Caballeronia sp. LZ062: one gene and its partner. Each later gene encodes a partner of the first gene's protein in a complex. Links are inferred from orthologs where the notes say so. Each region holds a gene or a part of one and is shown on either strand. Other genes may lie near its edges. The genes, in order: groL and metK.

Region 1 (3,227 bases):
TCCGTCCGCCTGCTAGTTTAGCGAGACGCGCGTACCGGTTACCCGGGTATACCCTGCCATCGATCGGTGCCCCCGGACGTTTGCGCGGAAGCCGCTAAGACTGCGGCATCGATTGCCGCGCGTTCGCGGGTGAATTGCAAGCTAGTCCCAAAGTCCTTATCTGCTGAAGGAACTCGCGCGGCTGACGGATTGAATGCTCGCTACGAGTCCAGAGTCGAGTGAACAAAGTTCCAAGAACCTCGATGAGCGAGCAATACCGCCTGCCCTCCTTGAAATTGTCAAATCCGGTCCATATAATTGGCACTCACTGCACGAGAGTGCTAACAAGATTTCCGTCCGGCGGGCTCGGCCCAAAGGACGGGCTATCCCGCGTTTTCAGTCTCATTCAAGAGAGGAGTGTGTATGAACCTTCGTCCTTTGCACGATCGCGTCATCGTCAAACGTCTGGACCAGGAAACCAAGACCGCATCGGGCATCGTGATCCCGGAAGCAGCGGCAGAAAAGCCGGATCAAGGTGAAGTCCTGGCCGTCGGCCCGGGCAAGCGCGATGACAAGGGCACGCAAAACGCCCTCGACGTGAAGGTGGGCGACCGCGTGCTCTTCGGCAAATACGCCGGCCAGACCGTCAAGGTCGACGGGCAGGAACTGCTCGTCATGCGCGAAGAAGACATCATGGCCGTTCTGGTCAACAAGTAAGCATTCTTCCTGTAAGCCGGACTTCGCGCCTGAAGGGCAGCGAGCCGGCACACTGAATCGAATCAAGGAGTCTGGATATGGCAGCTAAAGAAGTCACTTTCGGCGATTCCGCACGCGCCAAGATGGTCGAAGGCGTGAACATTCTGGCCAACGCGGTCAAGGTCACGCTGGGTCCGAAGGGCCGCAATGTCGTGCTCGAGCGTTCGTTCGGCGGCCCGACGGTCACCAAGGACGGTGTCTCGGTCGCGAAGGAAATCGAACTCAAGGACAAGCTCCAGAACATGGGCGCGCAAATGGTCAAGGAAGTTGCTTCCAAGACCAGCGACAACGCAGGTGACGGCACCACGACCGCTACCGTGCTCGCACAGTCCATCGTTCGCGAAGGCATGAAGTATGTCGCATCGGGCATGAACCCGATGGACCTGAAGCGCGGCATCGACAAGGCCGTTGCTGCAGCAATCGAAGAACTGCGCAAGATCAGCAAGCCCTGCACGACGAACAAGGAAATCGCGCAAGTCGGCTCGATCTCGGCGAACAGCGACACGTCCATCGGCGAGCGCATCGCTGAAGCCATGGACAAGGTCGGCAAGGAAGGCGTGATCACCGTCGAAGACGGCAAGTCGCTGCAAGACGAACTGGACGTCGTGGAAGGCATGCAGTTCGACCGCGGCTACCTGTCGCCGTACTTCATCAACAACCCGGACAAGCAAGTCGCCGTTCTGGAAAACCCGTTCGTGCTGCTGCACGACAAGAAGGTTTCCAACATCCGCGATCTGCTGCCGGTGCTGGAACAAGTCGCGAAGGCCGGCCGTCCGCTCTTGATCATCGCTGAAGACGTCGAAGGCGAAGCGCTCGCAACGCTCGTCGTCAACAACATCCGCGGCATCCTGAAGACCGTCGCTGTCAAGGCTCCGGGCTTCGGCGACCGTCGCAAGGCCATGCTGGAAGACATCGCGATCCTGACCGGCGGTCAAGTCATCGCGGAAGAAACCGGCCTGACGCTGGAAAAGGCGACGCTGCAAGAGCTGGGTCAAGCCAAGCGCATCGAAGTGGGCAAGGAAAACACGACGATCATCGACGGCGCTGGCGAAGCCGTGAACATCGAAGCTCGCGTGAAGCAAGTACGCAAGCAGATCGAAGAAGCGACGTCGGACTACGACCGTGAAAAGCTGCAAGAGCGCGTGGCCAAGCTGGCCGGCGGCGTGGCAGTCATCAAGGTCGGCGCTGCGACCGAAGTCGAAATGAAGGAAAAGAAGGCACGTGTCGAAGACGCTCTGCACGCAACGCGCGCAGCGGTGGAAGAAGGCATCGTGGCTGGCGGCGGCGTCGCGCTGATCCGTGCTCGCCGTGCAATCGACGGCCTGAAGGGCGCGAACGCCGATCAGGACGCAGGTATCAAGATCGTCCTGCGTGCGATGGAAGAGCCGCTGCGCCAGATCGTCACGAACGGCGGCGAAGAAGCCTCCGTCGTGGTGGCGGCTGTTGCTCAAGGTTCGGGCAACTACGGCTACAACGCGGCAACCGGCGAGTACGGTGACCTGGTGGAAGCCGGTGTCGTCGACCCGACGAAGGTGACGCGCACGGCGCTGCAAAACGCGGCTTCGGTGGCAGGCCTGCTGCTGACGACCGACGCAGCCGTTGCCGAACTGCCGAAGGAAGACGCTCCGATGCCTGGCGGCATGCCCGGCGGCATGGGCGGCATGGGCATGGACATGTAAGACGGCTTCGGCCCGACTACATCGGTGCGGGTCTCGCAAGGGGCTTGCACCGTGCCAAAGAAAAAACCTGCAGCGATGCAGGTTTTTTTTCGCCCATCGAAAAGCTATTTGTTCATCTCGTCGCGCAGCTTTTGGGCGGCGGCTTTGTAGTCGTAGGTCGGGTAAAACTCCGTGTGATATCCGCCCCAGGCCGTGGTTTCGATCGCGCGATTTACCTCTCGCAGCCTGTCCGCGGGCACGCGCAGGGTCACGACCTGGCCGATGCCCATCACCACATACCACGACACCACTTCCACGCCCGGCGGCGGAAACGTCTTGAAGTAGCCTTGTTCCTTCAACTGCTGATTGATCTTCGGCAGCGGCTTGGACTCGTCGTGCTTGAGGAAGATGGTCAGCAGGAACGTGCCGTCGCCCGCAGGCGTGGCCGGTGGCGGCGATGCGTCCTGCGCATGGACGGGCAGCGCCGCCGAGACAATCGTGGCGAGCATCGTGGCTCGGATCAGGCGGGCGAAGCGTCGTGCCGGCGTGTGCATCAGCGAATCTCCTTCGGGACCAGCGAGTGGAAGCGGAAAGGCGCTACGCCTTCCGATGATGAAGGTGCAGGCGCTCCATGACATGCAGCGCGTTGGGCTGCGCGTGGCCGAGCGTCGTGTTGTCGAAGACGCACCACACCTCGGGCGTCTTCTTCGCGCGGGCTTGCAGCGTGCGCGCCAGATCGTCGAGATAGGGGAAGTCGTAGGAAGACTTGTAAAGCTCAGGCGAGCCGTGCAGCCGCACATAAACGAGCGACGTATCCGCGCGATGCTTGATCTC
Region 2 (3,133 bases), 2.2 Mb from region 1 along the record:
AGAACGGCACGAAGGTGGAATTGCGCATGCCGTAATCCATGTCCGCGCCGAGCATGACGGGCTTGCGGTCGCGCAGCCAGCGAAGCACGATGCGCGCGCTGTCCGCGCGGCTCGCCATGTCCGCGCCGAAGCGGGCGCGCTGCCGCTTCGCAATGTCTTCGACCTGCGGATTCGAGAACGGCTGATACAACGATCCGCATTGCCGGTGCAGCGAGTAGTTCAGAAAGATCGACCCGGCCTCGATGCCGACGAAGTGCAGGCCGAGGAAGAGCGTGGGCGGCAGATCGGGATCGCTGAGATCGACGGCGCTGTCCACTTCGATCAGCTTTTCCAGCTTCTTCGCCGATCCGAACCACTGCACGCTGCGCTCCACATAACTGCGAATGGCGTGGCGGAAGTGCATCTGCGCGACTTCCTCGCGACGCTCGGGCGACCATTCGGGAAAGCAAAGTTTGAGATTCGTATGCACGATGCGCTTGCGCCGGCTCGGAATCTGATACAGCAGCCAGCCGAGGCCGTCGCCGAAACGCGCGGTAATGCCGTAAGGAATGATCGCGAGAAACTTCAGAAAGCCAATGGCGAGCGACACGCCGATGCGCCCTAACATGAGGTGCTCCCGCGAACATACGGGCGGCGGCTACCAGCGGAGGATAAGCGCGGGACGAATGACAACAAGCGTTCGACTCTGTAAAAACACGGGAAACCGGTATAATAAGACCTTCGCCGAGTTAATGGACAACTTGCGGGGCGAAGCCGGCCTGAGCCAGATGCGTGCATCACGTGCACCGGGGTCAAGGACGGAGAAAGGACATCCGCTAAAGCGTCGCCGCTTCAGACTCCAAACGAAGTCGGCTACGTGAATCTCAACCGTACTCAATTGGAGTCTGAAGCGTGTCGAACGACTACCTGTTTACCTCCGAATCCGTTTCCGAAGGCCACCCGGACAAGGTCGCCGACCAAATCTCCGACGCCATTCTCGACGCCATCCTGACTCAGGACAAATACTCGCGCGTCGCGGCGGAAACCCTCTGCAATACCGGTCTCGTCGTCCTCGCGGGCGAAATCACGACCACTGCGAACGTCGATTACATCCAGATCGCGCGCGACACCATCAAGCGCATCGGCTACGACAACACGGACTACGGCATCGACTATCGCGGCTGCGCGGTGCTCGTCGCGTATGACAAGCAATCGCCGGATATCGCGCAAGGCGTGAACAAGGCGCACGACGACAATCTCGATCAAGGCGCGGGCGACCAGGGCCTCATGTTCGGTTACGCGTGCGACGAAACGCCGGAACTCATGCCGCTGCCGATCCACCTGTCGCACCGTCTCGTCGAGCGTCAGGCGAATCTGCGCCGTGACGGCCGTCTGCCGTGGCTGCGTCCGGACGCGAAGTCGCAAGTCACCGTGCGCTACGTGGACGGCAAGCCGCACTCCATCGACACCGTCGTGCTTTCGACGCAACACGCGCCGGACATCGAGCTGCCGCAACTGCGCGAAGCCGTGATCGAGGAAGTCATCAAGCCGACGCTGCCGAAGGAACTCATCAAGGGCGACATCAAGTTCCTGGTGAACCCGACGGGCCGGTTCGTGATCGGCGGCCCGCAAGGCGATTGCGGTCTGACGGGTCGCAAAATCATCGTCGATACGTACGGCGGCGCGGCGCCGCACGGCGGCGGCGCGTTCTCGGGCAAGGACCCGTCGAAGGTGGACCGCTCGGCCGCTTACGCGGGCCGTTATGTCGCGAAGAACGTGGTCGCGGCCGGTCTGGCATCGCGGTGCCTGATTCAGGTGTCGTATGCCATCGGCGTCGCGCGTCCGACTTCGGTGATGGTGAACACGTTCGGCACCGGCCGCGTGTCGGATGCCGAGATCACCAAGCTCGTGCTCGAACATTTCGATCTGCGTCCGAAGGGCATCATTCAGATGCTCGACCTGCTGCGCCCGATCTACGAAAAATCGGCGGCGTACGGTCACTTCGGCCGCGAAGAGCCGGAATTCTCGTGGGAAGCGGCAGACAAGGCGCTGTTGCTGGCCGAAGCTGCTGGCACGGAACCGGTGGTGCGCGTGGCGTAAGCTTCAGCGCAAAAGAAAAACGGCAGGCATTGCGCCTGCCGTTTTTTTTCGTCCGTTTTTGGCGAGAACGTCTCTTTCTAGCGCACCGCGAACGCGTACCAGCCCGCGCTGCTTGCCGATGTGCGACGCGGCCGGCGGCTCGTCAGCGCGGCGGCGCGCGGCTTGGGCGATGGCGCGCGCAACTGCATCGGGCGACGCAGCAGCGTTCTCAGCGAGACGTCGCGGGAGGCGGCGCGCGCGCGCAGATTCAGGAAGAAACCGCGAAACCAGGAGCGGATGCCATTGGCCGGATGCGCCGTGCTGGTCTGCGGCGCGAGCGCCTGGGTGCGGGCGGAATGATGCCGCAACGCGCGGATCATGCCGCGCCGGGCGGGCCGCGCGGCACGCGATGCAGCGCGTCGAAGCCCCTTAGCGATTCGGTGGTTCATGTCGGCGATAAGTTCGTCTGCGTGGTGGCAAGCTCGACGATAGTCGTCTCAAAATTGGCGTTCAAGGCTTCGATCCAACCTCGACTGCGAAGTTGCACCGAAACGATGCGGCCAATTTACCGGACGTGCGTGACTGTCGTAAGTCCGCGTTTTCCCTGCCGAAGTATTGAAGCAGACGCTTTATGGCGCGCTCTGTGCGCCAGACCGCAAGCGCCTCGGGCGACTCGCGCCGACTACAATAGCCGCATCGCCCAATTTCGCCCCAATTTCGGGTATTGCGCTGGCCACATGAGGCGATCCCGAGGCCGCGCCGAGGCTGAACCAACATGTCTGAACAAACGTCGCTGAAATCGAAGAACGATCAGGTGCAGGAGCTGCGCCAAATGGGCTTCGTCATCGTAAAAGGACTCCTGTCCGACGCGCGGTGCGATGCGCTGCGAGAAGTCGCCCAGCGGCAATTGGCGCAAGCCGCCGCGCCCGTCGAATACGAAGCGGACCTGAAGTATCCGGGCGCGCCTGAATCGAAGCACGCGCCCGGCGGACATACGGTGCGGCGGCTTCTCGACGCTTACGCGCGTCATCCGCTCTTCGCGGAGTTCGCGACTTCGCCGGAAGTGCGCGGCTGG

What was found.
Region 2: the proteins of groL (region 1) and metK are in contact, whole or in part, in a cryo-EM structure (PDB 8P4O), measured with the Escherichia coli proteins. The link is inferred for Caballeronia sp. LZ062 from one-to-one orthologs.

The regions. Positions count from the first base shown.
Region 1 is NZ_JARTWB010000002.1:355,111-358,337, forward strand. What follows is about bases 186-3,093. They hold groL (chaperonin GroEL), read left to right. Parts: upstream 186-773; coding sequence 774-2,414; downstream 2,415-3,093. Other genes in these bases: groES (co-chaperone GroES), read left to right, coding at 403-696; P9239_RS07720 (hypothetical protein), read right to left, coding at 2,519-2,947; P9239_RS07725 (DUF72 domain-containing protein), read right to left, coding at 2,991-3,093. In the rest of the region: more of P9239_RS07725, read right to left, coding at 3,094-3,227.
Region 2 is NZ_JARTWB010000002.1:2,587,246-2,590,378, reverse strand. What follows is about bases 172-2,985. They hold metK (methionine adenosyltransferase), read left to right. Parts: upstream 172-891; coding sequence 892-2,079; downstream 2,080-2,985. Other genes in these bases: P9239_RS18150 (phytanoyl-CoA dioxygenase family protein), read left to right, coding at 2,834-2,985; P9239_RS18155 (hypothetical protein), read right to left, coding at 2,157-2,507. Outside these bases: more of P9239_RS18150, read left to right, coding at 2,986-3,133. UniProt on the Escherichia coli protein: Catalyzes the formation of S-adenosylmethionine (AdoMet) from methionine and ATP.